DNA from 2 places in the Shinella sp. GW821-FHT10F02 genome. Region 1 is predicted to be linked to the other one. Evidence: predicted binding sites of a transcription regulator. Region 1 holds the regulator's gene; the other holds the start of a gene.
What was found. Region 1 encodes HrcA, which represses chaperone genes, less so after heat shock. Its sites were predicted from a motif close to GTTAGCACTCNCNNNNNGNGAGTGCTAAC; they were not measured.

Region 1 (15,507 bases):
AGCGACCGCCGATACCGGCACCTTCAACCTGGTGAACGAGACGCTTCTGCTCAAGGGCGAGAAGGTCGTGCTGTCGGAAGGCAAGAACGTCTTCGTCGGCTGCCAGCTGCTCGTCACCATGCGCACCGGCGAAGCCAAGCTCGATGCCTGCGGCGGCCGCGTCATGATCCAGCTCGACCCGAAGTCGCGCAAGACCACGAATTGAGATAGCGTTCCCAGGTGTCTTCCTCTTTGCTCACCCGCCTGACGCGCCGTCCCAAGAAGGCTGCGCAGGAGCACCAGCGTACCGCCGATCTTTCGCGCTACGAAGGGACCCTCATTGCCCGCGGGTTGACCAAGACCTATCGCGACCGGCGCGTCGTCAACGGCGTGTCGCTGGTCGTGCGGCGCGGCGAGGCCGTCGGCCTGCTCGGCCCGAACGGTGCGGGCAAGACGACCTGTTTCTACATGATCACCGGCCTCGTGCCGGTCGATGAAGGCTCGATCGAGATCAACGGCAACGACGTCACGACCATGCCGATGTATCGCCGCGCCCGCCTCGGCGTCGGCTACCTGCCGCAGGAAGCCTCGATCTTTCGCGGGCTAACGGTCGAGGAGAACATCCGCGCCGTGCTGGAAGTGCACGACAAGGACAAGGCGCAGCGCGAGAAGAAGCTCGACAGCCTGCTTGCCGAATTCTCGATCTCGCATCTGAGGAAAGCGCCGGCCATCTCGCTGTCCGGCGGTGAACGCCGCCGCCTGGAAATCGCCCGCGCGCTCGCCACCGACCCGACCTTCATGCTGCTCGACGAACCCTTTGCCGGTGTCGATCCCATCTCGGTCGCCGACATCCAGGCGCTGGTGCGCCATCTCACCTCGCGCGGCATCGGCGTGCTCATCACCGATCACAATGTGCGCGAGACGCTCGGCCTCATCGACCGGGCCTATATCATCCATGCCGGCGAAGTGCTGACGCATGGCCGGGCGAACGATATCGTCGCCAATCCGGATGTGCGCCGCCTCTATCTCGGCGACAATTTCAGCCTCTGACGCATAAAGCGCGGCTGGCGCTTGACCAAACTCCTCAAAAAAGCAATTTTTGGGCCAGTTGGAATTTGCACCCGTCCTGGACGGGTTTCCCGGGGAGTAGAGCGTCCGCATGGCACTCGCAGCCAGCCTTTTCCTGCGCCAAAGCCAGTCGCTGGTGATGACACCGCAGCTGATGCAGTCGATCCAGCTATTGCAGATGACGCATCTGGAGCTGAACCAGTTCATCGAGCAGGAGCTGGAAAAAAATCCGCTGCTCGAAGTGGTTTCCGGCGACGAGGGCGCACGCGACGACGAGCGCGGCGCCGATGCCTATTCCTTGCCCAACGAGGACCGCACGCGTGCCGAAGATGTGGGCGGCGAGGAGGGTTTTCAGCCCGACCTCTACGATTCCGCCACGGCGAGTGCCGGAAGCGCGTCCGACACGAGCGACGCCGGCCTCGACAACATGTTTCCCGACGATGCCGGACCGCGTGCGGCCGATGCGCCGGAACTCCTCGGCCAGTGGAAATCCATGCCCGGCAGCGAGGGTGGCGAAGGTTATGACCTCGACGACTTCGTGGCGGGCCGCGAGACGCTGCGCGACGTTCTTGGCGCGCAGATCCCCTTCCTGCTCGCCGATCCGATCGACCGGCTGGTCGCCCAGCATCTCGTCGACCAGCTCGATGAAGCCGGCTACCTGCAAGGCAGCACCGCCGAGACGGCACTCAGGCTCGGCAAGCCCGTCGCCGAGGTCGACCGGGTGCTCTACAGGCTCCAGGAGCTCGATCCGCCCGGCGTCTTCGCCCGCTCGCTCAGCGAATGCCTCGCCATCCAGCTGCGCGCCCGCGACCGGTTCGATCCGGCCATGGCCACGCTGATCGACAATCTCGAACTTCTCGCCCGGCGCGACTTCGCGACGCTGAAGAAGCTGTGCGGCGTCAACGAGGAAGACCTGCTCGACATGCTGGCGGAGATCCGCAAGCTCGACCCGAAGCCCGGCACGCGCTACGAAACGAGCGCCTCGGAGGCCGTGGTGCCGGATATCGTCGTGCGCGCAGCACCGGACGGCACCTGGCATGTCGAACTCAATGCCGACACCCTGCCACGCGTGCTCGTCAACCGGGAATACTACGCCGCCGTCTCCAGCCGCACGAGCCGCGACAGCGAGGACCAGGGTTTCCTCAACGAATGCCTGCAGACGGCCAACTGGCTGACGCGCAGCCTCGACCAGCGCGCCCGCACCATCATGAAGGTGGCGACCGAGATCGTGCGCCAGCAGGACGCCTTCCTGATGCACGGCGTCGATCACCTGCGGCCGTTGAACCTGAAGACGATCGCCGAGGCGATCAAGATGCACGAATCGACGGTGAGCCGCGTCACCTCGAACAAGTTCATGCTGACGCCGCGCGGCCTGTTCGAGCTCAAATATTTCTTCACGGTGTCGATCGGCTCGGCCGAGGGCGGCGATTCGCATTCGGCCGAGAGCGTGCGCCACCGCATCCGTACGATGATCGCCCAGGAGCAGCCGGATGCGGTGCTGTCGGACGACGACATCGTCGACGTGCTGCGCAAGGGCGGCGTCGATCTTGCCCGCCGCACGGTCGCGAAATATCGCGAAGCGATGAACATCCCCTCCTCCGTGCAGCGCCGGCGCGAAAAACGGGCGCATGCGAAAGCGGCCGCCTCCTGAAACAAAGCCGGGAGAACCGGCGTTTGAGGACATGAGAAGTTAAGAATGCCTGAATCCGCCAATTGACTTCGCAGCTGGAACGGGCTAATGCGCGGCCCAATTCTGAAGAGAAGAAGGCCGGAATTCCAGACATATCCCCACTTTTCTGCCGTATGCGAGGCAAATTGCATCGCCTGCGTGAAACGCTTGGAACGTGGGTAAGGTTGGAATAGACTGTTGCGCGCAAATCACGAACGAGAGGAAACCTCCATGAGTGTGCGTGTATCCGGTAAACATATGGAAATCGGCGAAACTTTCCGTCAACGCATTGAAGACCAGGTCGGAGAGGCCGTAACCAAATATTTCGACGGAGGATATTCGAGCCAGGTCACCGTAGAGAAAGCGGGATCGCGGTACAGCGCCGACTGCAAGATCCACCTTGATACGGGAATGGCCTTGCAGGCGAATGGCGAAGCAAACGATCCCCTGGTGGCCTTCCAATCGGCTTCCGAACGGATCGAGAAACGCCTGCGCCGCTACAAGCGCAAACTCAAGGCACACCACAACGGCAATGGTCACGATGCCTTTGCAGAAGTGGCCTACACGGTGATGGATTCGGTCCCCGACGAAGAGGATGAACTTCCCGAGGACTACGCGCCGACCATCGTCGCGGAAAGCACGAAGAAACTGAGGACGATGTCCGTCGCAAGCGCCGTCATGGCGCTCGACATGACCGACGAACCGGTTCTTCTCTTCCGCAGCGCCGGATCGGAGCAGCTCAATATCGTCTACCGACGCAACGACGGAAATATTGGCTGGATCGATGCAGCCAATATCAAAGGCTGAGTGACGGGAGCGTGGTGCCGGAAACCGGCACCACGTTTCTTCAACCCCTTCACCCGCCTCACGAGGACAAAAGCATGGCATTGGCAGGTTTGCTGCAGCAAAGTGCGATTATTCCGGCGATGAAGGCCAATTCCAAGAAGCAGCTGCTTCAGGAACTGGCGACAAAAGCGGCAAAGATCACCGGGATTCCGGAGCGCGAGATCTTCGACGTCATTCTTCAGCGCGAGCGACTGGGCTCCACCGGCGTGGGCAATGGCATCGCCATCCCGCACGGCAAGCTGAAGGAGCTTTCGCAGATCACCGGCCTCTTCGCGAGGCTCGAGACCCCTGTGGACTTCGAGGCGTTGGACGACCAGCCGGTCGACCTCGTCTTCCTGCTTCTGGCCCCGGAAGGTGCCGGTGCGGACCATCTGAAGGCGCTGTCGCGCATCGCCCGCGTTCTGCGCGACCCGGCGATGGTGGCGAAGCTGCGCGCCTCCGACAGCGAGAGCGCCATCTACGCGTGCCTGAGCGAGGAACAGGCGTCGAACGCCGCCTGAACGATCTTCATCAATTCGCATAAAAAAACCGGCGGTTTTGCGACCGCCGGTTTTTCTTTTTGCGAAAGGGAACGATCAGGCCTGGGCGGCGCTGGTCTCGCCCGCGGGCGCCTTGGGGCCGCCCTTGGAGACGCCGACCATGGCGGGGCGCAACACCCGCTCGCCAATGACGAAACCGGCCTGCACGACCTGTACGACCGTGTTGTTGGCGATCTCCGGGTTTGGCACCTCGAACATCGCCTGGTGGAAGTTCGGATCGAACTTCTCGCCGACCGGCTCGAGCTTGCGCACGCCGTGGCGTTCAAGGGCTGAGAGCATCGAGCGCTCGGTCATCTCGACGCCTTCCACCAATGCCTTGAAGCCGGCATCGCCGCTTTCCAGCGCATCGGCCGGAATGGCGTCCAGCGCGCGGCGCAGGTTGTCGGACACGGCCAGCATGTCGCGCGCAAAACCGGCGACGGAATAGGATTTTGCATCCTTCACGTCGCGCTCGGTGCGGCGGCGCAGGTTGTCCATCTCGGCGGCGAGGCGGAGATACCGGTCCCTGAGGTCGGCATTTTCCGTGCGCAGCACGTCCACCGGATCCGGCTCCGCCGGGGCATCGGCCTCGATGGTCAGCTCTTCCAGGGCGGACGCTTCTGCGGTGACGTTGTCTTCTACCGCTTCGTCAGGTCCGTGTTTCTTGTTCTCGTCGGTCATGACGTACTCCGAATTGTATTTTGAGGTTTGCGCCCGATATCGAGCTTTGAGCCCGAAAAATCAAGGGCCGATGGCCGGATTGCCGGGGTTCAGCGCGAAAGCCGCGACATGAGCTGGGCCGTATAGTCCACCATGGGCACGATACGGGAATAGTTGAGCCGCGTCGGTCCGATGACGCCGACGGCGCCGACGATCTTTTCCTCGCTGTCGCGATAGGGCGCGACGATGAGCGAGGAGCCGGACAGCGAGAAGAGCTTGTTTTCCGAGCCGATGAAGATGCGCACGCCCGGGCCCGTCTCGGCCAGGTTGAGAAGCTCGATCAGGCCGTCCTTGCGCTCCAGGTCGTCGAACAGCATGCGCAGGCGATCGATATCCTCCGCGCCTGCAAGCCCTTCGAGCAGGTTCGCCCGGCCGCGCACGATGAGCCGCGTCGGCTTGCCCTCGTCGAAGCCGCCGGACCAGACCATCAGTCCGCGCTCGACGAGGTCCTGCGACAGCTTGTCCAGCTCGACGCTGATCTCGCCGCGCAGGCGCTCCAGCTGCGCGCGCGCCTCGACCAGCGTGTTGCCGGCGAGATGCGCGTTGAGGAAATTGGCGGCCTCGGTGAGCTGCGAGCCGGTGACGCCCGCCGGCAGCTCGATGATGCGGTTTTCCACCTGGTCGTGATCGCCGACGAGCACCACGAGCGCCTTGGTCGGCTCCAGCCGGATGAATTCGACATGTTTCAGCACGGCGTCGTTCTTGGTGGTGATGACGAGGCCGGCGCCGCGCGACATGCCGGACAGCGCCTGGCTCGCCTCGTTCATCAGGGTCTCGACGGCCGAATGTTTCTGGCCGTGCGGGCGCACATGGCGCTCGATCGAGGCGCGATCCTCCGCCGAAATATTGCCCACCTGCATGAAGGCATCGACGAAGAAGCGCAGACCCAGCTGCGTCGGCAGGCGGCCGGCGCTGATATGCGGCGAGTAGATGAGGCCGAGTTCTTCCAGGTCGCTCATCACATTGCGCACGGAGGCGGGCGAGAGCGACATCGGCAGGATGCGCGACAGGTTGCGCGAGCCGAGCGGCTCGCCGCTTTCCAGATAGCTTTCGACGATGCGACGGAAGATCTCACCCGAACGCTCGTCGAGCGCCGCCTGACTTTCAGGACCCGGAGATCTATTCAAAACCATCTTCTCGCTGCAAACCCTGTTATCCGACTGGAATATAGTGATTTCGCGGGTAAGCGCAAAACGGATTTTCCCTGGCGTCGCGGCATCGGCATTCCCTCGCCTGACGAACTGGTCTAAAGCACTTCCCACATATCTCAATGAGGAGTTCGCAATGCGGCCGTCCGGCAGAAAAACCGATCAGATGCGCAAGGTTTCCTTCGAGCGCAACATCTCCAAACATGCCGAAGGCTCCTGTCTCGTCAAGTTCGGCGACACGCATGTGCTCGTCACCGCCAGCCTGGAAGACAAGACGCCGCCGTGGCTGCGCAACAGCGGCAAGGGCTGGGTGACGGCCGAATACGGCATGCTGCCGCGCGCCACCGGCGACCGCATGCGCCGCGAAGCCGCAGCCGGCAAGCAGGGCGGCCGTACGCAGGAAATCCAGCGCCTCATCGGCCGGTCGCTGCGCGCCATCGTCGATCTGGAAGCGCTCGGCGAACGCCAGATCACCGTCGACTGCGACGTCATCCAGGCAGACGGCGGCACCCGCACCGCCTCCATCACCGGCGCCTTCATCGCGCTGCATGACTGCCTGAAGTGGATGGAAGCGCGCAACATGATCAAGGTCGAGAAGGTCCTGAAGGACCATGTCGCCGCGATCTCCTGCGGCATCTTCGCCGCGCAGTCGGTGATCGACCTCGACTATCTCGAGGATTCCGCCGCCGAGACGGACGCCAACTTCGTCATGACCGGCTCCGGCGGCATCGTCGAGATCCAGGGCACCGCCGAGGGCAAGCCGTTCACGGAAGAGGAATTCTCCTCCCTGATGGTGCTCGCCCGCAACGGCATTGCCGAACTGGTCGAGATGCAGAAGCAGGCGATCGCCTGAGATAGGTTTGCCCATGGCCGCCGCGCTCGAAGGGATACTCGAAACCGCGCTCTATGCGGACGACCTCGACGCGGCGGAAGCCTTTTACGGCGACCTGCTCGGGCTGGCAAAGATCACGCGGCAGGCAAACCGCCACGTCTTCTTCCGCTGCGGCCCCGGCGTTCTCCTGATCTTCAATCCGCAGGAGACCGTCGTTCCGCCGCCGCCCCATGCCTTTCCCGTGCCGGTGCACGGCGCGACGGGACCGGGCCATGTCTGCTTTCGCGTTCCCGGGCCGGAGCTTGATTTCTGGGTGGAAAAGCTCGTAGAAGCCGGCATCACCATCGAAGCGGATTTCTGTTGGCCGAACGGCGCCCGCTCCATCTATTTCCGCGACCCCGCCGGCAACAGCCTCGAATGTGCCGAGCCCGGCCTCTGGAACATCGCTTAGGACCCTTATGCGCAAGCTCGACACCAAGACGATCGTCGTCGCCAGCCACAATGCGGGAAAGATCCGCGAGATCGAGGACCTGATCGGCCCCTTCGGCTTCTCCGCCAAGTCGGCCGCCGAATTGAACTTCGAGGAGCCGGACGAGACCGGCACGACCTTTGAGGAGAACGCGACGATCAAGGCGCTCGCCTCGGCCAAGGCCTCCGGCCTGCCCGCCCTTTCGGATGATTCCGGCCTCGTCGTCGATGCGCTCGACGGCGCGCCCGGCGTCTACACGGCGAACTGGGCGGAGACGGCGAACGGCACGCGCGACTTCGCCATGGCCATGGAGAAGGTGGAGAAGGCGCTGGCCGAAAAGGGTGTGAGCGAGGCCAGGGATCGCACGGCACGTTTCGTCTCCGTGCTCTGCCTTGCCTGGCCGGACGGCCATACGGAACTCTTCCGCGGCGAGGTCGAAGGCCAGGTCGTCTGGCCGCCGCGTGGAACGCAGGGTTTCGGTTACGACCCGGTCTTCCAGCCCGAGGGTTACGAGACGACCTTCGGCGAGATGAGCGCTGAGCAAAAACACGGCTGGAAGCCGGGCGACGCGGCAGCACTGTCGCACCGCGCCCGCGCCTTCAAGATCTTCGTCGAAACCTGCCTGACGGCCTGAGGCAAAATGACGGCGGTGCCCCTCGACATCAGGCAGAGCTTTGGGCCGGACCTCGCCGAGCCCGGCTTCGGCATCTATGTGCACTGGCCGTTCTGTGCCGCCAAATGCCCCTATTGCGACTTCAACAGCCATGTGCGCCACCAGCCGGTCGACCAGCCGCGCTTCGTGCAGGCTTTTCTGACCGAAATGGCGACGATGCGCCGCCTCACCGGCTCGCGCACGGTCACCAGCATCTTCATGGGTGGCGGCACGCCGTCGCTGATGGCGCCGGAGACGGTCGACGCGATCCTCAACGGCATCGCCCGCCACTGGCATGTGCCTGACGGCATCGAGATCACCATGGAGGCCAATCCGTCGAGCGTCGAGGCCGAACGTTTTCGCGGTTATCGGGCTGCCGGCGTCAACCGCGTCTCGCTCGGCGTGCAGGCGCTGAACGACCGGGACCTGAAATTCCTCGGCCGGCTGCATGACGTCGCCGATGCGCTGAAGGCGATCCGGCTGGCCCGCGACATCTTCCCGCGCATGTCCTTTGACCTCATCTATGCCCGGCCGAACCAGACGGTGGAGGAGTGGGACCGCGAGCTGAAGGAGGCGGTCTCCTACGCCGTCGACCACCTTTCGCTCTACCAGCTCACCATCGAGGAGGGCACGCCCTTCTACGGCCTGCACAAGGCCGGCAAGCTGATCGTGCCGGATGGCGAACAGTCGGCCGTGCTCTACGAGGCGACGCAGGAGATCACCGAGCGCGAGGGCATGCCGGCCTACGAGGTCTCCAATCATGCCCGCCCCGGCTCCGAAAGCCGCCATAACCTCACCTACTGGCGTTATGGCGACTATGTCGGCATCGGCCCCGGCGCGCATGGCCGCCTGACGACCGGCGGCTCGAAGATCGCGACCGCGACGGAACGCAAGCCGGAAAGCTGGCTGTCGCTGGTCGAGGCCGGGGGCCACGGCATGGTCGACCAGGAATTGTTGGAGCGCGAGGCACAGTCGGACGAGCTGCTGCTGATGGGCCTGCGCCTGAAGGAGGGTGTCGATCTCGCCCGCTGGCAGAGCCTTTCCGGCCGCGATCTGGACCCGGACCGCCAACAGTTCCTCATCGAACACGGTTTCATCGAGCGGCTCGGCAATTCGCGGCTGCGCTGTACGCCGGCCGGCATGCTGATCCTCGACGCCGTCGTCGCCGATCTCGCCTGCTGATCAGTTGCCGGCATCCGAGCCGAGCGGCCGGCGCTTTTCCATGAAGAAACGAAAGAGACGTCCGTCGATCGCCGCAAGGCCGACGGCGATCAGCGCCATGCCGGCAAAGTGTTTTGGCGCCAGCATCTCGCCCAGCACCAGCGCGCCGAGCAGGATGGCGCTGACCGGGATCAGGAAAGTGACGAGCATCAGGTTCGTGGCGCCTGCCGTCGCAAGGATGCGGAAGAAGATGACATAGGCGAGCGCGGTGGCGAGGAAGGCGAGGCCGAACAGCGCTATCCAAGCTTCCGCCGAGGGCATGGCGAGCGTCCATGGCCGGTCGACGATCAAGGCGACCGGCAGCATCAGAGCCGCAGACGTGGTGACCTGCCCGGCGGCCGGCAGCAGCGGCGGCAGGCCCATGCGGCGGAAGCGGCGGCCGAAAATGCCGGCGATCGAATAGGAGACGGCGCCGCCAAGCACGGCGAGCTGTGCCAGCACGTTCGTGCCGAGATCGGACAGCACCGACGGGCCGATCATCAGGGCCACGCCCGCAAAACCCACCAACACGCCGATGAGCCGGCTACCGGTCATCTTCTCGTCCTGCGTCAGCAGATGGGCGGCGATCACCGCGAAGAGTGGGGTCGTGGCGTTGAGGATAGAGGCGAGGCCGCTCGCAATATGCGTCTGGCCCCAGACGATCAGCGAGAAGGGGATGATGTTGTTGAGCACGCCCATGCCGAGAAAGGCGAGCCAGACTTCACGGCTCTTCGGAATGGCATGGCCGGAGAGCCGCACGATCGTCCAGAGCGCCATCGCCGCAAGCGCCACGCGCAGCGCGACGATGGTGAGCGTCGGCAGCTCGCGCACGAGGATGCCGTTGAACAGGAACGAGCCGCCCCAGAGCAGCGACAGGGCGATGAGCAAGGCCCATTCGCGGGCGGACATTTGATGGCTAGCCATGACGGCCTCCTACGGGATTTTTTCTAAACCGAGCGATGGGACCGAGTGCAAGAACCCGGCAGTTGCGCTATCATTCCGGTTATTTCCCTCTGGTACAAACGATCATATTTCGACAATTCAGCGAGGAAAACTAAACCATGAGCGGCCGTCTTCCCTCTCTGTCTGGCCTGCGCGCCTTCGAGGCGGCAGCGCGCCACCTGAGCGTCACGCTTGCCGCCGGCGAGCTCAACGTGACACCCGGCGCCGTGAGCCTGCAGATCCGCGACCTCGAACAAACGCTCGGCGTGCAGCTCTTCGAGCGGCGGCCGCGACGACTTTCGCTGACGGAGGATGGCGAGGGTTACTTCAAGGCAATGCGCTCGGCCTTTCGCCTGATGCGCGAGGCGACCGACGAGCTTCTCGCCCGCGCCCGCCCGGCGACGCTGTCGATCAGCTGCACGCCGACCTTTGCCGCCCAATGGCTCGTGCCGCGGCTGCCGCATTTCGAAGAGCGCTTTCCCGGCCTCGACATCCGCATCAGCGCCTCGAACCGCCTAGTCGATTTCGTGCGCGACGGGGTCGATATCGCGATCCGGCACGGGTTCGGCCGCTATGAGGGCCTCGTCAGCGAACGGCTGCTCGACGACAACCTCGTGCCCGTCATCGCCCCGGCGTTGCGCGAAACCGTGCCGCTCGACGAGCCGGCCGATCTCGCCAACCATATATTGATCCACGACGTACACCGGCAGGACTGGCGGCTCTGGCTGGAGGCGATGGGCGTCACCGGCATCGACGCGATGCGCGGCCCCGTCTTCACCGACAGCAATGGCGCGATCGAGGCGGCCAAGGCGGGCGACGGGGTGGCGCTGGTGCGGCTTTCGCTGGTGGCGCGGGAAATCCAGGAGCGGCGGCTGGTCGCGCCCTTTTCGCGCGGCGTGTCGACGGGGCTCGCCTATTACATCGTCTATCCGCCGGGCGCGCTCGACCGGCCAGCCGTCACGGCGCTGCGCCAATGGCTGACCGACGAGGCACGGGCGGTGCGCGGCAGCTGACGCGCGGCGTCAATCGGCAAAGGTTTCCATCCGTTGCAGGTAGGGCGTGAAGCCTGCCCGCGCGTAGGTCGCCTGCGCCTTCGCATGGTCGTTCGTATCGGTGTGCAGCCAGATGCGCCGCGTCGCCTTCCGCCACGTCGCCCTGAGCGCCGTATCCAGCAGGAAAGGACCAAGCCGCCGGCCATAGGCCGCCGGAACGAGGCCGAAATGCACCAGCTCGATGTCCTGCTCGTTGGCGGCATCGAATTCGCAGAGGCCGACCGGTTGCCCCTTCTCGCGCAGAACGAAGATGATCGTCGACGGAGCGGACAGGAGTTGCGCCAATGCGTCCTGTGGCATGCGCAGCCGCTGGTCCCAGGTCCACGGCTCGCCGATGGTGCGATAGAGCGACAGGTAGTCCTCCAGGGAAAGGCGCTCCGCGCCGACTTCCAGATCGGCACTTGGGGCCGGCAGCACCGGCCGCTCCGACGGCGGTGTGCAGAGTTCCATATAGGTGACGAGCAGGTCCATGCCGGCGTCTCATTCGTTCTGCCAAAAGCAGAACGCCGTGCGCGACCCGAAAGGACGGCACAGCGTTCAGAGCTGTCGAAGGGGCGTGAACGCCCTATTCGTTGATCAGGCGCTTCAGGAGCTCGATCTCATGGCTGAGCTTGGTATCACCTGAGATCAGTTCCTCGATCTTGCGCACGGCGTGCAGCACGGTCGTGTGGTCGCGACCGCCGAAGCGGCGGCCGATTTCCGGGAAGGAGCGCGGCGTCAGCGTCTTGGACAGATACATGGCGATCTGGCGCGGCTTGACGATGACGCGCGTACGGCGGTTCGAGACCAGCTCCTGGCGCGAGACATTGTAGTGTTTCGCCACCACGCGCTGGATGTCCTCGATGCGCACGCGGCGCGGCTCGCCGGCGGCGACAAGATGGCCGAGCAGTTCGTCGACGCGCTCGATCGTCAGGTTCGGCTCAAAGGAGCGGCGGAAGAGCAGCTGGTTGAAGGCGCCTTCCAGCTCGCGGCCGCTGGCCGTGATGTTGCGCGCGACGTGGCTGAGGATCTCGACCGGAATATCGAGCGACTGGTCTTCCTGCTGGGCGGCCGCAAGGCGGCGCTTGAGGATTTCCAGGCGCATTTCGTAATCCGGCGCTTCCATTTCGATGGCGACGCCGCCCTGGAGACGCGAGCGAACCCGCGGATCGAGCGATTCCAGTTCCCAGGGTGCGCGGTCGGCAGCGACCACGACCTGCTTGGCGGAATCGAGCAGCATGTTGAGCAGGTGGCAGAACTCGTTCTGGATCGAATTGCCCTGCAGGAACTGCATGTCGTCGATGATCAGGAGGTCGATGTTGCGCAGCGTCTCCTTGAGGGAGAGCGCATCATTGTCGCGGATGGCGGTCGCGAAACGCCACATGAAATATTCGGCCGTCAGGTAGACGACGCGCGGGTTGCGGGCACTGGACAGCGCGCCGAGCGCGATCGCCTGGAGAAGGTGCGTCTTGCCGAGGCCGACGCTCGAATGCACGAAGAGCGGGTTGAAGCGCACGGCGCCGGCACCGGCTTCCGCGATCGTGCGGGCTGCGGCAAGGGCGACGCGGTTCGACGTGCCCTCGACGAAGGCATCGAACGTATAACGCTGGTCGAGCGGCGAGCCGAAGAGCGGACCGGAATGCTGGCGCGGCTGGGCCGCCGCAGTGACGGAAGCGGCCGCACTGGCGACAGGCTGCGGGCCACCGGCCGGACGGCGCGACGACTGCACCTGCGGCGCGGGCTCGACGGCAATGGCCTCGTCGACGGAACCCGGGCGCACGCCACGGGTCGCGGTGCGCACCAGGATCTCCACCTTGAGGATTTCGGCATCCTCCTGCTGGAACAGGCTGGTGATGAGATCGAGATAACGATTGTTGATCCACGACTTCAGGAACGTCGTCGGCACCGAAAGGCGCACCACGCTCTTGGAAACGGAATGGATCTTCAACCGGCCGAACCAGCTCGCGAAGACGTCCGGACCAACCTGCGCTTTGAGGCGCGCACTGACCCGTTCGAAAATCGCGTCCTGCTTCATATCGGATGGAACCCCCGCCGCCTGCACCCCTTCTGGTGGGAGCGCCTTTAGTGCATTTTCCCCGTTTGCGAATGCACCAGCTGTTCTGGTGGCCGTATTCACCTGCATCTTGCCGCCTTTCATGCTCAATTCGCCACGTCGGCATTCCTGCCGGCGCCTTTCATGTTTGCCATCTCCCGGCCGTGCCGAGCCAATCGCCCGGTCCGGGATCTGGTGCCCCGATTGAACCGGCCCCCTGCTCCGGCACAATCCTGTTTCCCAAACACAATTCAGGTCGGCACGATCCGGTGTCATACCCGATCCCGCGTTCCCGTCTGTGGCCTCGCCGTGCGCCCCCTCGTAGAGCGTCCAGCGGGCATGCCCTCTTCATCGGCAGCCGTCCTCACAGCTGCAACCGGCACAATCAATAGTCGCAAAAACTCACTGCCAGAGTGCCAGGGGCACCTGGGGCAAGCGTTGCCGGTTTGATGATTTTACGAAGCGGAGCCGCTCCGTCACAGGGAACAAACAACCACCGCTGCCTTGTGAGACAGTCTTGTCGGCGATCATTTTCAGGCTTGTTTCCGTGCCCCCTGTGGAAAGCATTTAGGCAGGATCAGGTAGCAAGATCAATCACGAATTTTACGCAAAATTAAGGGGCGGGCGTTGACTCGCAGAGGGCTTCCTGACTCGGAATCAGCTTTCCCGTGGAGAATCTGTTAGGAATCAATGGCTTTGTTTTCGGGTTGTTTTCGGAAGGGCTGGAAAACGAAAAAAATAAAAATTCGCTTGACTCAAATTGCTGTCAAACTCCCGCAACGAAAGGGGGAGCAAGACCACCCAACCTCCCGCAAGTAACTGAATTTAAAGGAATTTTTTCGTCACTGTTTTGACAAGATCGAGCCTTGCACATTAACCATAGCAGGGTCGAAAAACCAAAGAAAAAGCCCGGTGCGAGCACCGGGCTTTTTCTAATATTGCATAGCTCGACGGGTCGATCAGGCCGACATCGTCTTCACGCGGCTCGCCAGACGCGAAACCTTGCGGGATGCTGTGTTGGAATGGAGCACCCCGCGGGTCGCGGCGCGCATCAGTTCCGGCTGGGCTGCCTTGAGGGCGGCGGCGGCCTGAACCTGGTCACCGGAGGCGATTGCCTCCTCGACCTTGCGGATGAAGTTGCGGACGCGCGAGCGGCGCGACTTGTTGACTGCGGTGCGCGCGGCGATCTTGCGGGTCGCCTTCTTTGCCGAGGTTGTATTGGCCATCTATGCCTCTCTTCAGAAATCTGACACAAACTCCGCCCTCGCCGTGCCGGGTCACTGCGACCTGTCATCAAAGCAATTCGGGAGCAATATCGGAAAACCTCAGAATTCGGCTTTCCAAACTGTGGGCGGCGTATAGCTGGAAACCGCGAAGACGTCAACGCGGATTCTGCAAGAAACGCCGGATCGCCCGATCAGCGGTGCTTGAACGCCGGCTTGCGCTTCTCGATGAAGGCCGCCATGCCCTCCTTCTGATCCTCCGTGGCGAAGAGCGCGTGGAACAGCCGGCGCTCCGCGCGCATGCCTTCCGACAGCACCGTCTCATAGGCGCGGCTGACGGCCTCCTTGGCGATCATGACCGACGGCAGCGAGAAGCTGGCGATCTTTTCGGCAGCAGTGAGCGCCTCCTCCAGAAGCTTCTCCGACGCCACCACGCGGGCGACCAGGCCGGAGCGTTCGGCTTCCGCGGCATCCATCAGGCGGCCCGTCAGGCAGAGATCCATCGCCTTCGCCTTGCCGATCGCGCGCGTCAGCCGCTGCGTTCCACCCATGCCGGGGATGACGGCGAGCGTGATTTCCGGCTGGCCGAACTTTGCCGTCTCCGAGGCGATGATGAAGTCACACATCATGGCGAGCTCGCAGCCACCGCCGAGCGCGAAGCCGCTGACAGCCGCGATCATCGGCTTGCGGCAGCCGGCAACATCGTCCCAGCCGGCGGCGAGATCGGCCAGCACGGCCTCGGCAAAGCCGTAGGGCTGCATTTCCTTGATGTCCGCCCCGGCGGCAAAGGCCTTTTCCGAGCCGGTGATGACGATCGCGCCGATGCCTTCATCCGCCTCGAAGCCGGCGAGCACGCCCTTCAGCTCGCCGAGCAACTGGCTGTTCAGCGCGTTCAGCGCCTGCGGCCGGTTGAGCGTGATGAGGCCGACGCGCCCGCGCGTCTCCACCAGCAGGGTTTCGTAAGCCATGTCTCTCTCCTCTTATTATCTTATGATCTATTTCTGTCGCGCAACGCCGGACGGAAAACCGCTGCACACTTTTCCTGGCGTTGCTTTATTTCTGGCAGGCGGCGCAGTGGAAGGTCGACCGGCCGCTCTGCACGATGCGGCCGATAGTGCCCGTGCAGCCGGGGGTGCGGCAAGGCTCCTTCTCGCGGT
Region 2 (15,507 bases), on a different contig from region 1:
TCGAGCACGCTCCATTCGAAACGGCCGCAGCCTTCCTCGATCGCGGTACGCGCGAGGTGGCGCAGCAGCATCTTTCCGACGCCAGCGCCGCGGTGATCGGGCGTCACATAGAGGTCTTCCAGATAGAGGCCGTTCTTCGCCTGCCAGGTGGAGTAGGACAGGAACCAGACGGCGGAACCGGCGGGCTCGCCAGCCTCCGTCTCACAGATCACCGCGCGGGTGACGGAGCCTTCGCCGAACAGCGAGGAAGCAATGGTCTCCTCGGTCGCAGCAACCTCGTGCAGCGCCTTCTCGTAATCGGCAAGTTCGCGGATGAAACGCAGGATTGTGCCGACGTCGCTGACCGACGCCGGGCGAATTCTGTAAGCCGTCATCAGCTTAGAAGGGCCACCAGGCGGAACCGCTCTGCTTGGCCGCCTTCGCTTCCTTCTTGCGGCGGCGCTCCTTGGTGCGCTCCGGCTCGCCGAGATCGGCCGAGGCCTCTTCCGGAAGGCGGCGATAATCGACCGGCGGATCGCTCAGGTAACGGCGCTTGTCGGAATAGGCACCCATCTGCAGCCGGCGCGCATCGCGATAGGCAGCGGTCTGTTCAGCGGCGGAAAGCTTGCGGTTCGTCGTGCTCTGCGCGGCGAGCGGCGAACGATAGTTCCCGTCGTCGCTATTGGCCGCAGCCTCGGTACGCAGGCGCTCGCGCATCTCCTCCGGGCTTTCGATCCACTCGGGATTGTCCTTGCTGGAGACGGACTGCTGCGGCGTGGCAAGGGCGACCTCGTCCTTCGGCACCACGAGGCCACCGCGCGGCTGGTAGCGGATGTTCTTCTTTTCCGCGTCGTCGGGCCGGAGCGTCACCGCATTGCCGATATCATCCACCAGCTGCTCGCCGGCGGTCTTGCCGGTGCCGTAGGTCGGCCCCATGCAGCCGGTCAGCAGGAGGCTTCCACCGAGGAGGCCGATCAAGCCGGTACGCAGCCGAATATTTCGCGTCATTCCCATGAATACCCTTCCAGCAGAGCCGGCGCCCAAAGCCCGAACACGGCAATAGATCGCCGTGCCATGGCGGAAAAATCCGACCATTTTCAGGCAGCAATACCGGATGAAGACCGCAAGCGCAATTCATCCGGAATATTGACGGCCGGAAAGCCCCCGCCGTCAACAATGCTGTGCGTTACGCCGCGCGGCGAAAACCGATCTCGCGCAGCGCCGCCGCGTCGCGGGCCGAGACGTCCGGATAGTCCGGATCGGCGCCGACATCCGTGGTGATGCGCCAGGAGCGCGCGCACTTCCTGCCCTCGGCAAGCTGCGGCTCGACGGACACCTTAGCGACGTCCTGAAGACGGAAGGCTGCGGCCGGGCCTTCGCCGGCAACCAGCGAGATCGCCGAGGTGATGCAGATTTCCGCAAAGTCCTGGCCTTCGAGGGCTGCGAGCAGCTCCGGATCGGCGATGGAGACGACCGGGGCAGCCTCCAGGGAGGCGCCGATGCGCTTCTCGCGGCGTTCGATCTCCAACGCGCCGGTGACCACCGAGCGCACGGCGCGGATCTTCTCCCACTTGGCTTCCAGCGCATCGTTGCGCCATTCGGCCGGCACCACCGGGAACTGTTCCAGATGCACCGAAACGGCGTCCGGCTTCAGTGACAGCCAGGCTTCCTCCGTGGTGAAGGGCAGCATGGGGGCGAGCCAGGTGACGAGGCACTCGAACAGCTTGCGGATGACCGCGAGCGAGGCGCGGCGCTTCAGCGATGACGGGGCGTCGCAGTAGAGCGCATCCTTGCGGACGTCGAAGTAGAAGGCCGAGAGCTCGACATTCGAGAAGTCGATGAGCGAACGGGCGATCTTCTTGAAATCGAACGCGTCGTAGCCTTCGCGCACGACGGCGTCGAGCTCGGAGAGCCGGTGCAGCATGAGCTTTTCGAGTTCCGGCATGTCGGCATAGGCGATCTCCTCGCCCGTGTCGTGCGCCAGCGTGCCCAGCATCCAGCGCACCGTGTTGCGCAGCTTGCGGTAGGCGTCGATGTTGGTCTGGATGATCGTCTTGCCGAGGCGCTGGTCTTCCCAGTAGTCGGTCGTCATCACCCAAAGGCGCAGGATATCGGCGCCCGATTCCTTCATCACATCCTGCGGCGAGACGACGTTGCCCTTGGACTTCGACATCTTCTCGCCCTTCTCGTCCATGGTGAAACCATGGGTGATGACGGCGTTATAGGGCGCGCGGCCACGGGTCGCCGCCGATTCCAGTAGCGAAGAGTGGAACCAGCCGCGATGCTGGTCGGAGCCTTCCAGATAGACGTCGGCCGGCCATTTCAGGTCCGGGCGGTCTTCCAGCGTGAAGGTGTGCGTCGAGCCCGAGTCGAACCAGACGTCGAGGATGTCCATGACCTGCGTCCACTTGGCCGGGTCATGGTCGTTGCCGAGAAAACGCTCCTTGGCGCCTTCGGCAAACCACGCGTCGGCACCCTCCTGCTCGAAGGCTTCGAGGATGCGGGCATTGACGGCCTCGTCGATCAGCACTTCGCCCTTCTCGTCGGCGAAAACGGCGATCGGCACGCCCCAGGCGCGCTGGCGCGACAGCACCCAGTCCGGGCGGCCTTCGATCATGGCGCGCAGGCGGTTCTGGCCGGCGGCGGGCACGAAGCGGGTCTCGTCGATGGCGTTCAGCGAACGCGAGCGCAGCGTGGTGCCGTCGCCGAGTTCCTTGTCCATGTAGACGAACCATTGCGGCGTGTTGCGGAAGATGACCGGCTTCTTGGAGCGCCAGGAATGCGGATAGGAGTGCTTGATGCGGCCGCGGGCAAACAGGTTGTTGGCGGCGATCAGCGCCTTGATGACGCGCTCGTTGGCATCGCCCTTCTTGCCATTGTCGTCCATGACGCGGGCGCCGTCGAAGCCGGGGGCGTCGGCGGTGTAGAAGCCGGCGTCGTCGACGGTGAACGGGATTTTCGACGAGATGCCGCGGGCTTCGAGCGCGCGGGCCGCCGCCGTCCAGGCGTCAAAGTCCTCACGGCCGTGGCCGGGTGCGGTGTGCACGAAGCCGGTGCCGGCATCGTCGGTGACGTGGTCGCCATCGAGCAGCGGCACCTTGAAGTCGTAGCCGAGGGCGGCCAGCGGATGGGCGCAGACGACCGCCTCCAGCTCTTCCGGTGCGATGTCGCGGAGGAACTTGAAGGTGAGCTTTGCCTTGGCCGCCGATTCATCGGCAAGACGGGTGGCGAAGACGAGCTTTTCGCCCGGCTGCGGGCCGAAATCGTTCTGCGCGCTTTCCACCTCGTAGAGGCCATAGGGATAGCGCGACGAGAAGGCGATGCCGCGGTTGCCGGGGATCGTCCAGGGCGTGGTCGTCCAGATGACGACGGAATTGCCGAGCAGGTCGGCCGGACCTTCGATCACCGGGAACTTCACCCAGATTGCATCGCTCTCGACATCGGCATATTCGACTTCAGCTTCGGCCAGCGCCGTGCGCTCGACGACCGACCACATGACGGGCTTCGAGCCACGGTAAAGCTGGCCGCTCCTGGCGATCTTCAGGAGTTCGCCGGCGATGCGGGCTTCCGCGTGAAAATTCATCGTCGTGTAGGGGTTGTCGAAGTCGCCCTCGATGCCGAGGCGCTTGAACTCTTCCGCCTGGATCTTGATCCAGCCGGCGGCGAAGTCACGGCATTCCTGGCGGAATTCGTTGACCGGGACCTCGTCTTTGTTCTTGCCCTTCTCGCGGTACTTTTCCTCGATCTTCCATTCGATCGGAAGGCCGTGGCAGTCCCAGCCGGGCACGTAGTTCGAGTCATAGCCGCGCATCTGGAAGGAGCGGGTGATGACGTCCTTCAGGATCTTGTTCAGCGCGTGGCCGATATGGATGTTGCCATTGGCATAGGGCGGACCATCGTGCAGCACGAACTTCTCGCGGCCGGCGGCGGAGGCGCGCAGCTGCTTGTAGAGCCCCATCTGCTGCCAGCGGACCACCGTTTCCGGCTCCTTCGTCGGCAGGCCGGCACGCATCGGGAAATCCGTCTGCGGCAGGTAGAGGGTGGGCGAATAATCGACTTTTTCGGGCGTATCGGTCATGGATATGGCTATCGTCTTTTTTTCGCGCGCGTTTGCGCATGCGGGGATATTGTCAGGCTCCGACGGCGGGGGCGCTTTTCGAAAACGCCCAAAATCCCGGACCTTCCGGCCTCGCTCAGAGCGCGCGGAAGGCCGGGCCACTAATTCGCAGATCGATGGTCAGCCGGTTGAGCATCATGCGCGCGGTATTACGGCCTTTTCGCCATTTTGAAAAGACGCCAGAGTCGTTTGTTCCTAGAAACAGATGCGCCGGTCGATCGGCCCCAGCGGCGTGACGCCGGAAAGCAGCGCGCGCGCCTCCTCCTCGTCGCGCTTCATCTGGATGACGAGCGGGTCGAGGCCGTCGAATTTCAGCTCGTCGCGCAGGTGGCCGAAGAAGGAGACGGCGGAGATTTCGCCGTAGAGATCGCCCGAGAAATCGAAGAGGAAGGTTTCGAGCAGCGGCACGCCGTTCGACGTGACCGTCGGGCGGCGGCCGTAGCTGGCGACGCCGTCGTGCAGGCTGCCGTCAGGGCGGCGGAAGCGCACGGCGTAGATGCCGTTGCGCAGTTCCACTTCCGGGGGAAGCTGCATGTTGGCCGTCGGGTAGCCGAGCGTGCGGCCGAGCTTCTTGCCGTCGATGACCTCCGCCTCGACCGTGTAGCGGTAGCCGAGTTGGCCGGCCGCTTCCACGACCGCACCCTCGCCAAGCAGGGCACGGGTGAAGCTCGACGAGATGACCGAGGCGTTCTCGTCGCGGAAGGCATCGACCAGCGTCACACCGAAGCCATTGTCCTGGCCGGCGGCCATCAGGAAGGCCGGGCCGCCTTCCCTGCCCTTGCCGAAGTGGAAATCGAAGCCGGTAACGACCTCGGAGGCGTGCAGCCAGTCGATCAGCACCGAGCGGATGAAATCATGCGCCGACATTTCGGAGAAGCCGCGGTCGAACGGATATTCGATGACCGCGGAAAAACCCATGCCTTCGAGGATGCGCGCCTTCAGCGGCGCCGGCGTCAGGCGGAAGACCGGACGCTCGGGGCGGAAGACGGTGCGGGGATGCGGCTCGAAGGTCAGCACGAGGGCCGGGATGCCGCGGTCGCTCGCGAGATCGAGCGCGCGTTGCAGCACGGCCTGGTGGCCGCGGTGCACGCCGTCGAAATTGCCGATGGCGATGACGCCGCCGCGCAGGTGTTCCGGCAGCGGCTGCTTTGTCTCGTTCCTGTGAAATACCGTCATGACGACCGTCTCCGTCACTGCAGCCGGGGCATCCACCATTTGGGGTGGGAGCCTTCGCGCGTCAGGAAAGCCGCGAGCTTCGCCTCGTCGGTGCGGCCCGCTTCGACATATTCCTGCGCATGGATGCCGCCGGAAATATAGAGCACATCGAGGCCGAAGGCTTCCGCGCCGCGCACATCCGTCGGCATGCCGTCGCCGACCGCGATCACGCGCGACAGGTCGAAGTCGCCGCGCACGTCCTTCGCCTCGGCGATCGACTTTTCATAGATCGGCCGGTGCGGTTTGCCGGCGATCAGGCTCGTGCAGCCGAGCTCCTCGTAGAATTTCGCGAGCGCCCCGGCACATTGGATGAGCCGGTGGCCGCGCTCGACGACGAGGTCCGGATTGGCACAGATGAAGGGCAGCTTTTTCGCGGCGAGCCTTTCCAGCTCCTCGCTATAGTCCTCGACGGTTTCCGTCTCGTCGCTGCGCAGGCCCGCGCAGACCACGATGCCGGCCTCGTCGATGCCGACGGTCTCGACGCCGAGGCCATCGAGCAGCGGCAGGTCCTTTTCGGCGCCGATGAAATAGACCTTCTTCGGGCCTTCGGCGATCAGCGCGCGGGTGACGTCGCCGGAGGTGACGATGCGATCATAGGAATCGTCGGCGACGCCGAGGCCGCGGATCTGCACCTTGACGCCCGGATGCGGGCGCGGCGAATTGGTGATGAGCACGACGGTGAGGCCGGCGGCGCGGGCGTCCGCGAGCGCTTCCGAGGCGTAAGAGAAAGCTTCGACGCCATTGTGCAGGACGCCCCAGACGTCGCAGAGCACCACGTCATATTGCGAAGCGATGTCGCGGAAGGATTGGATGCGTTCAGCCATCAGGTAGTCCTGTTCGAAATCGAGCCCGGCTGACATTGCAAAGCGAGGCCAAGAAAACAAGCCTCTCCACACAATTTTGCCCCATCAACAGGCAAACTGCCGGAAATTCATGGCCCTGACTTGATGGCGTGCGATTTCACTCCCATCTGCCGGCTGCGGTAACCATCCGGGGCAAAATAATTTCCGGGCGTCGTCCTTGACTCGAAAAGCGCCGACGCCTATCTCCGGGCCGCTAGCACTCCTAACCAGTGAGTGCTAACATCCATCCATCGGGTCCATACCGGGATCCGCAATGTCATTCGATCGAGGGATAAGACAATGGCAAGCACCACCTTCCGCCCGCTTCACGATCGCGTCGTCGTACGTCGCGTCGAATCCGAAGCCAAGACCAAGGGCGGCATCATCATTCCGGACACCGCCAAGGAAAAGCCGCAGGAAGGCGAAATCGTCGCCGTCGGTTCCGGCGCCCGTGACGATTCCGGCAAGGTCGTTCCGCTGGACGTCAAGGCTGGCGACCGCGTTCTGTTCGGCAAGTGGTCGGGCACCGAAGTCAAGCTCGACGGCGAAGACCTTCTGATCATGAAGGAAGCCGACATCATGGGCATCATCGGCTGATCTAGCCGTTCATCCCCTTCCGAAATTCGCTGATACCTCTTTCAGGAGTTCACACAATGGCAGCCAAAGAAGTCAAGTTCGGCCGCACCGCGCGCGAAAAGATGCTGCGCGGCGTCGACATTCTCGCAGACGCAGTCAAGGTAACGCTCGGCCCGAAGGGTCGTAACGTCGTTATCGACAAGTCCTTCGGCGCACCGCGCATCACCAAGGACGGCGTTTCCGTCGCCAAGGAAATCGAACTGGAAGACAAGTTCGAGAACATGGGCGCCCAGCTCGTTCGCGAAGTCGCTTCCAAGACCAACGACATCGCCGGCGACGGCACGACGACCGCAACCGTTCTTGCCCAGGCCATCGTTCGCGAAGGCAACAAGGCTGTTGCAGCCGGCATGAACCCGATGGACCTGAAGCGCGGCATCGATCTCGCCGTTGCTGAAGTCGTCAAGGATCTCCAGGCCAAGGCCAAGAAGATCAACACTTCGGAAGAAGTCGCCCAGGTCGGCACGATCTCCGCAAACGGCGACAAGCAGGTCGGTCTCGACATTGCTGAAGCCATGCAGAAGGTCGGCAACGAAGGCGTCATCACGGTTGAAGAAGCCAAGACCGCCGAAACCGAACTCGAAGTCGTCGAAGGCATGCAGTTCGACCGCGGCTACCTGTCGCCCTACTTCGTGACCAACCCGGAAAAGATGGTCGCCGACCTCGAAGACGCTTTCATTCTCCTGCACGAGAAGAAGCTCTCGAACCTCCAGGCGATGCTCCCGGTTCTCGAAGCCGTCGTCCAGACCGGCAAGCCGCTCGTCATCATCGCTGAAGACGTCGAAGGCGAAGCCCTTGCTACGCTCGTCGTCAACAAGCTGCGTGGCGGCCTCAAGATCGCTGCCGTCAAGGCGCCGGGCTTCGGCGACCGCCGCAAGGCCATGCTCGAAGACATCGCCATCCTGTCGGGCGGCACCGTGATCTCCGAAGACCTCGGCATCAAGCTCGAAAACGTCACGCTCGACATGCTCGGCCGTGCGAAGAAGGTCTCGATCACCAAGGAAAACACGACGATCGTCGACGGTGCCGGCCAGAAGTCGGAAATCGAAGGCCGCGTCGCGCAGATCAAGGCCCAGATCGAAGAAACCACCTCCGACTACGACCGTGAGAAGCTGCAGGAACGTCTTGCCAAGCTCGCTGGCGGCGTTGCCGTGATCCGCGTCGGTGGCTCGACGGAAGTCGAAGTGAAGGAAAAGAAGGACCGCATCGACGACGCCCTCAACGCGACGCGCGCTGCCGTTCAGGAAGGCATCGTACCGGGCGGCGGCGTTGCCCTGCTGCGCTCCTCCGTCAAGATCACCTCCAAGGGTGAGAACGACGACCAGGAAGCCGGCATCAACATCGTTCGCAAGGCGCTGCAGTCCCTCGTTCGCCAGATCGCGGAAAACGCTGGTGACGAAGCTTCGATCGTTGTCGGCAAGATCCTCGACAAGAACGAAGACAACTACGGCTACAACGCCCAGACCGGCGAATACGGCGACCTGATCGCACTCGGCATCGTCGACCCGGTCAAGGTTGTCCGCACGGCTCTGCAGAACGCAGCTTCGGTTGCCTCGCTGCTGATCACGACGGAAGCCATGATCGCCGAACTGCCGAAGAAGGATGCACCGGGCGGCATGCCTGGCGGCATGGGCGGCATGGGCGGTATGGACATGATGTAAGACCTTCGGGTCCTACATCTGAGCCAACCGGTTCAGTTCGGAAAGGGCGGTCTTCGGGCCGCCCTTTTTGTTTTTCCGGCAAAGGGACGCATTTCAAAGAGGTTGACCGGACTGCATCGTTTCCGTGAAAAGAATTTTTCCGTTTGTACAATAATTCTCAAAAAGCCGTTGCTGGCATCAAAAAACCAATTATAAAGACGCCCCAAGTGAACTGTAAGATTCACCCGGGGTACAGGTGCTGGTTTTGGACAGGAACATGTCGATAAACCGCGCAGCCAGTTCTCCCTGAAATATATTGATAGAACCGCCGGAAGACTTGAAAGAAGGGTCAGCGGCGGTTTTCACGCGTACGTCCGATCCGATACGCATAGCAGGATCCGGACGAAGTTCAGTACATGGGAAAGTGGTTCGGCGGACTTCGAGGGTTGTCGCCGGCGCTCTCTTTTAGCGTGTCGCGTGCCCGAAACGGGGCGTGACATGTCGGCCAAATTCGAGCAACTGCCTGAGGTCGTAGGTGTTCAAGATAATCAAGACTGATCTCTCGTCGCCCTTTCTTCCGGGCTCGATGGGGTTCGACGAGACGGACAACGAACTGCTGACGCAATATTGCGTGACGGAGCGCTGGACCGGCGATCTTTCCAACGGCCTCTTCACGCTTGGCGACAAGGCGATGCAGGCGCATGGCCTGCCGCAGCGCGCCTGCGGGCTGTTGAACCTCATCCGCTGCTACGAGCCGCTCGACCGCACGCGCGTGCTCGAACTCTTCGAGCAGGCGGCCTCATCCTCCTCGTCCTTCTGCTTCTCGACGACGATCCACCTCGACGGCGCGCCGCGCCAGCCGGTGTTCTGCGTCGGGGAATCGACGGGCCTCGAGGAGAAATACGCCGGCACGATCATCGGCGTCTTCATCTTCCCCCGCTTCCAGATCGACCTCGCCGGCCGCCGCTTCAAGCGGCAGTAGGCCGCCTCAGGCGGCCTTGCTGGCCTCGACGCCGGTGCGGATGCTCTCCACCGGCATCGGCCGGCCGAGGAAGTAGCCCTGTGCCTCGTCGCAACCTTCGTCGAGCAGGATGGCGAGTTGGTTGCTCGTCTCCACGCCTTCCGCCAGGACCGGCACGCGCAGCGTCTGGCCGAGCGCCAGGATGGCGCGGATGATGGCCTTGGCCTCCGGGCTTGCCTCCACCTCGCTCATGAAACTGCGATCGAGCTTGATCTTGTCGAAGGGGAAGGCGCGCAGCGTTTCCAGCGACGAGTAGCCGGTGCCGAAATCGTCGATGGCGATGGTGACGCCGAAGGCCTTGATACGGCGCAGCGTCTGCAACGCCCGCTCCTTGTCGGCGATGATGGTCGATTCGGTGATTTCAAGCTCCAGACGGCGGGGGTTGAGGCCCGTTTCCAGGAGCACCCGGTGCACGAGGTCCGCGACATCGGCATTGCCGAGCTGGATCGGCGACAGGTTGACGGCGATCTTGTGATCGTTGTCCCAGGTCGCGGCCTCGCGGCAGGCCTCGCGCAGCACCCATTCGCCGATCGGCAGGATGGCGCCACACTCTTCGGCAATCGGGATGAATTCGCCCGGCGGAATGGTGCCGCGCAGCGGATGGTGCCAGCGCAACAGCACCTCGTAGCCGATCGTATCGCCGGAGGTGACGGCCTTCTGGACCTGGTAGTGCAGTTGCAGTTCCTTGCGCTCCACGGCCTGCCAGAGGTCGTTCGCGATGAGGCGGCGGCTGCGGGCGGCCTCGTCCATCGAGACCTCGTAGAAGCAGACCGTCTGCGTCAGCGCATCCTTGGCGCGGTACATGGCAAGGTCGGCATTGTTGATAAGCGCTTCGACCGTGTCGGCGTCCTGCGGGTAGATCGCCACGCCGAGGCTGGCGCCCGGCTTGATGTCATAGCCGTCGATGCGGATTTCCGCGTTGAGGCAGGTCTCCAGCCGCTGGATGAAGTCGGTGAGGTCAGCCACATCCGAAAAACGCTTTGCAGCCGCGAATTCGTCACCGCCGAAGCGGGCGACCGTCTCGTCGGCCTCCAGGCAGGCCTGCATGCGCCTCGACAGCGTGGTGAGCACTTCGTCGCCCGCCGCATGGCCGCGCGTGTCATTGATTTCCTTGAACTTGTCGAGGTCGATGCCAATGGCGGCGACCTTACCGCCGGAGAGGCGGGCGGAATCGAGGTCCGCTTCGAGGCGGTTGTTGAAGCTCGCGCGGTTCGGCAGGCCGGTCAGGCTGTCGTGGCGGGCGAGGAAGGAGATCTGTTCCTCGGAGCGCAGGCGCTCGGAAATATCCTCATAGGTCGCAACCCAGGCGCCATCCGGCAGCGTGCGGTAGCGCAGCTGCACCGAGGTGCCGCTCGGCAGCTTCTCGACGATCGCACCGCCGTCGTTCGCGAGAATGGCAGCCCGGCGGCGCGCATAGACGTCCCGCGCCTTCGCCTGGCGCACATCGGGATCGGCAAACAGGTGGGTGACGCCCTGGTCGACGATCTCGCGCAGCGTCATGCCCGGCTGGATGCGGCCTTCCGGGAAGCCGAAGATCTCGCTGTAGCGCTTGTTGGCGATGAGCAGGCGTTCGTCCTTGTCGAACAGGCAGAGGCCCTGCGACATGTTTTCCAGCGCGAGGTCGAGGTTCTTCGTCACCGCGGCGAGCCGGTCGGCATCGGCCTTTTCCTTCGTCACGTCCTTGGTGATCTTGGCATAACCGACGAGTACGCCGCCGGCATCGTGGATCGGATCGATGACGACATTCGCCCAGAAGCGGCCGCCGTCCTTCTTGTAGCGCCAGCCCTCGCTCTCATATTTGCCTTCCGCGCGGGCAAGCGCCAGCGCGCGCTCCGGCAGGCCGGCCGCGCGGTCTTCCTCACTGTAGAACTGCGAGAAGTGCTGGCCGACGATCTCATGGGCCTTGTAGCCCTTGTTGCGCTCGGCGCCCTCGTTCCAGTTGGCGACACGGCCTTCCGGGTCGAGCATATAGATGGCGTAGTCCTTGACGCCCTGCACGAGCATGGCGAACTGGCGCGTGCTTTCGCTGGCGGCGAGCTCCGACTGCCTGGCGAAGACGGCCGCCGTCAGCCCGGCAAAGAGCAGCGAGAAGGCGACGACGGCGATCAGCGGCACCATCAGGCTTGTGGAGATCAGCGTGTCGTCGCTGACGGGCATAAGCCCCGGCTCGATCGTCACCGCCGCCATCGCGGTGAAATGCAGCGAGACGACGCCGAGCGCCATCAGCACCGTGGCAAGGGCGCGACCCCGCGCGCCAAGCTGCGGGCGCATGCAGACGTCGAGGGCCAGCGCGCCGAAGAGGCCGGCGCAGACAACGGAAGCCGCCACATAGCTGTTGTCCCAGACGATGCTGCCTGGAAGCTCCAGCGTCGACATGCCGATATAGTGCATGGAGGTGATGCCCGCGCCGAGCAGCAGGCCGCCCGCCACGACCGCGCCGCGACCGGGAACGTAGCTTGCGAGCGCCAGCCCGATCGTCGTGACGACAATGGCGACGGCCAGCGACAGCAGCGTCGGCTCCATGTCGAAGCCCATTGCGACGCCGGGATCGTAGGCCAGCATGGCGATGAAGTGGGTGGCCCAGATGCCGAAGCCGCTCGACGTGCCGGCAGCGCCGAGCCAGAGCCCGCGCGCCCTCCCGTCGGAGACCTGTGCCCTTTGCGTCAGCGAAACTGCGACATAGCAGGACAGGAAGCATATGAACGCCGCGAGCAGCACGAGGCGGAGGTCGTGCTCGACGGCAATGCAGGTCAGAATACGAAGCATGAAGGGGCACCGGAGTGGGAGCGAAGTGGCCCCACTCAGCCGGAGAACCCTAAAAAATGAGTGAATTCAGAAAGCTTAACGCCGAGCCGCTATATTTCGCATCAGTTCATACTTAACAAAGATCAAAACAGTACAACTGTTTCATTCAGCGACGAAAATGCAGCTCAACCTTCGGGCTGTACACCCCTCAGAGCGTCAGGGCCTTGAGGTCCGTCGCCGGGTCTTCCAGTGCTTCGCGCGCAGGCGTTCGCCCCATCTCGATCAGCTTCTTGCCGACCACATAGGCCTTGGCATCGTTGACCGCATCCACCGCGATCAGCCGGCCCTCGCGGAAATACCAGACGGAGACGCTGCCCTCGCGCTGGCCGGGGCGCACGAACGTATCGTCGAAGCCCATGCAGAAGCCGGCGATCTGCAATTTTACGTCATACTGGTCGGACCAGAACCAGGGCTTCGGCTCATAGGGCGCATCGCCGCCGGCAATGACGGCGGCGGCCGCTTCCGCCTGGTCGACGGCGTTCTGCACGGATTCGAGCCGCACGCGATTGCCCTCGAAGGGCAGCACGGCGCAGTCGCCCATGGCGAAAATCGCGGGATCGGACGTGCGGGCATGGGCATCGACGACGATGCCATTGGTGACTTCGAGGCCGGCATCGCGGGCGAGCTTATCGTTCGCCGCCACGCCGATGCCGGCGATCACCACGTCGACGGGCAGCACGAAGCCGTCGGAGAGTTCCGCGCCGGTGACGCGGCCGTTCTCGCCCAACAGGCGGACGAGGCCGGTCTTTTCGCGCACGTCGACGCCGCGTGCATTGTGGATCGCTTTCAGGATAGTGGCAGTGGCGGGCGAAGCGACGCGGGCAAGGATGCGGTCGGCCATTTCGATGACCGTGACGTGCAGCCCCCTGCCCCGCGCGACGGCCGCGGCCTCCAGGCCGATATAACCCCCGCCGACGACGAGCGCGCGGCGGCCCTCCTGCATTTCGACGCCGAGGCGGTCGGCATCGCGGTAGTCGCGCACCGTGAACACGCCGTCGAGGTCGCCGCCGATCTCGGCCGGCAGGCGGCGCGGCGTCGCACCGGTGGCGAGCGCCAGATAGGCATAGTGCAGCGTCGAACCGTCGCTGAGCGTCACGCTCTTGGCCGAACGGTCGATGGCGGTGACCTCGGTCGACAGGCGGATGTCGACATGGTTGTCCGCATACCAGCTTTCCGGGCGGAACTTCAGGCGTTCGAGATCGGCCTCGCCGAGCAGGTATTTCTTGGAAAGCGGCGGTCGTTGGTAGGGGTGGCTCGCCTCGGCGGCGATGATCGTGATCGGCCGTTCGTCCTTCAATGCGCGCAATTTGGCAACGAGGGCAAATGCGGCCTGACCGCCACCCACAACAACCAGTCTTCCCGTCACGATGTTTCCCCGTCTTTGGTTTTACCGACAGGTAGCGCGCTCCGGCGGGCGGCGTCAACTCGTCGCCGCGCCGCCGGATTTTTCGTTTGCGTCAGGCTTTTGCCGGAATATCGAAGCCCTTCTGGGCAGCCGGGCGGGCCGACGCGCGCTCGACCCAGTCCACGACCGCCGGGAAGCTCGCATAGTCGAGCGCCTCGCGGCCGCCATAGAAAATGTCCGCGCCGCGGACCCACGGATAGGTCGTGATGTCGGCGATGGTGTATTCGTCGCCCATGATCCACGGACGATCCTTCAGCCGGTCTTCCAGCACGGAGAGCAGGCGCTTCGATTCGTCCCGGTAGCGCTCCGTCGGATAGGAATTGTTGGCGACCTTGTCGGCGGCGAATTTGTAGAAATGGCCGAACTGGCCGAACATCGGCCCAACGCCGCTCATCTGGAACATCACCCAGCTCAGCGTCTCGTAGCGCAGCGCCGGATCGGCGGGGATCAGTTTTCCCGTCTTTTCCGCGAGGTAGACGAGGATGGCGCCCGATTCGAAAAGACCGATCGGCTTGCCGCCAGGGCCGTTCGGATCGATGATCGCCGGTATGCGGCCATTGGGATTGAGCGAGATGAATTCCGGCGACTTCACGCCATCAGGACCGAACTCGATGCGATGCGGCTCATAGGCGAGGCCGAGCTCTTCCAGCGCGATCGACACCTTCACGCCATTCGGCGTCGGCAGCGAATAGAGCTGGATGATATCGGGGTTCTTGGCGGGCCACTTTTTGGTGATGGGGAAGGACGACAGATCTGCCATGGAGGACTCCTTGAATGGGAGCTCATAGATAGGCAGCCTCTCGGCCGATGTCAGGGTGGGGACGGGAAATTTCCCGTTGGAGCAAGTGGTCGCCCCTCATCCCGCTGCCGCGACCTTCTCCCCGCAAGCGGGGCGAAGGGGCATGCTGCATCGGCTTCGTTCCAATTCAACCGTGCGTTCCGGCAAAGCGCTTCGGCCCGGTTCCTTCTCCCCGCTTGCGGGGAGAAGGTGGCCGGCAGGCCGGATGAGGGGCAATTCTGCCCCCTCACAACGCCTTGCGAACAGCCTCGATGATTTCCGCCACCACCGCATTGCCCTCGTGCTCCGGCTTGCGGGCGCGCACGAGGCAGGCTTCGGACTTCAGGATCACGCCATCGGAGAGAATCTTCAGGTGGTTGGCGTGGAGCGTCGAGCCGGTCGAGGTAATGTCGACGATGATATCGGCGGAACCGGAGGCCGGCGCGCCTTCCGTGGCGCCGAGGCTTTCGACGATGCGGTAGAGCTGGATGCCGTGGTTGCCGGAGAAGAACTGCTGGGTCAGCCGCCAGTATTTCGTGGCGATGGTGAGCCTGCGGCGGTGGCGGGCGCGGAAATCCGCGGCGACATCGCCGAGATCGGCCATGGTATCGACATCGAGCCAGATTTGCGGCACGGCGACCACGACATCCGCATGGCCGAAGCCGAGGCGGGCGCAGAATTCGACGCGGGCATCCGCCTCCGCCAGCCCCTCGCGCACGAGATCCTCGCCGGTCACGCCGAAATCGACGGTGCCGTTGGCGATCTCGCGGGAGATTTCGGAGGCCGACAGGAAGGCGATCTCGATATCGTCGCGCCCTTCGACGCGGCCGCGATAGGAGCGGTCATTGCCGACGGCGACGACGGAAAAGCCGGCGCGGGCAAGCACGGCGGAGGAATCCTCCTTCATGCGGCCCTTGGAGGGCAGGCCGATGGTGATGGTCATGCGGCGGCTCCCTTCACGCTCGCGATACGGTCGAGCCAGAGCGAGAAGCCCACCGCCGGAATGCGTTCCTTCGCGCCGAGCAGCGTCAGCAGCCGGTCGAAACGGCCGCCGCCGGCGAGCACCAGCGCG

Region 2: the regulator HrcA is predicted to act here: its motif matches at 6,367-6,395, upstream of groES (co-chaperone GroES).

The regions. Positions count from the first base shown of each region.
Region 1 covers NZ_JBXASL010000004.1:404,545-420,051, forward strand. Annotated here, with positions in the region: gene AC1RWL_RS15090 (LptA/OstA family protein) at 1-205, shown strand, start outside; gene lptB (LPS export ABC transporter ATP-binding protein) at 244-1,029, shown strand; gene rpoN (RNA polymerase factor sigma-54) at 1,139-2,698, shown strand; gene hpf (ribosome hibernation-promoting factor, HPF/YfiA family) at 2,948-3,523, shown strand; gene ptsN (PTS IIA-like nitrogen regulatory protein PtsN) at 3,598-4,062, shown strand; gene grpE (nucleotide exchange factor GrpE) at 4,138-4,761, opposite strand; gene hrcA (heat-inducible transcriptional repressor HrcA) at 4,851-5,927, opposite strand; gene rph (ribonuclease PH) at 6,085-6,801, shown strand; gene AC1RWL_RS15130 (VOC family protein) at 6,815-7,231, shown strand; gene rdgB (RdgB/HAM1 family non-canonical purine NTP pyrophosphatase) at 7,239-7,883, shown strand; gene hemW (radical SAM family heme chaperone HemW) at 7,890-9,083, shown strand; gene AC1RWL_RS15145 (DMT family transporter) at 9,084-10,025, opposite strand; gene gcvA (transcriptional regulator GcvA) at 10,163-11,056, shown strand; gene AC1RWL_RS15155 (GNAT family N-acetyltransferase) at 11,066-11,566, opposite strand; gene dnaA (chromosomal replication initiator protein DnaA) at 11,661-13,109, opposite strand; gene rpsT (30S ribosomal protein S20) at 14,087-14,353, opposite strand; gene AC1RWL_RS15170 (enoyl-CoA hydratase) at 14,545-15,318, opposite strand; gene mutM (bifunctional DNA-formamidopyrimidine glycosylase/DNA-(apurinic or apyrimidinic site) lyase) at 15,404-15,507, opposite strand, start outside.
Region 2 covers NZ_JBXASL010000008.1:243,889-259,395, forward strand. Annotated here, with positions in the region: gene AC1RWL_RS24640 (GNAT family N-acetyltransferase) at 1-374, opposite strand, end outside; gene AC1RWL_RS24645 (hypothetical protein) at 379-993, opposite strand; gene ileS (isoleucine--tRNA ligase) at 1,166-4,057, opposite strand; gene AC1RWL_RS24655 (bifunctional riboflavin kinase/FAD synthetase) at 4,292-5,272, opposite strand; gene AC1RWL_RS24660 (TIGR01459 family HAD-type hydrolase) at 5,287-6,135, opposite strand; gene groES (co-chaperone GroES) at 6,454-6,750, shown strand; gene groL (chaperonin GroEL) at 6,807-8,447, shown strand; gene AC1RWL_RS24675 (hypothetical protein) at 8,962-9,408, shown strand; gene AC1RWL_RS24680 (bifunctional diguanylate cyclase/phosphodiesterase) at 9,415-12,213, opposite strand; gene AC1RWL_RS24685 (NAD(P)/FAD-dependent oxidoreductase) at 12,401-13,618, opposite strand; gene AC1RWL_RS24690 (glutathione binding-like protein) at 13,710-14,417, opposite strand; gene hisG (ATP phosphoribosyltransferase) at 14,683-15,378, opposite strand; gene AC1RWL_RS24700 (ATP phosphoribosyltransferase regulatory subunit) at 15,375-15,507, opposite strand, start outside.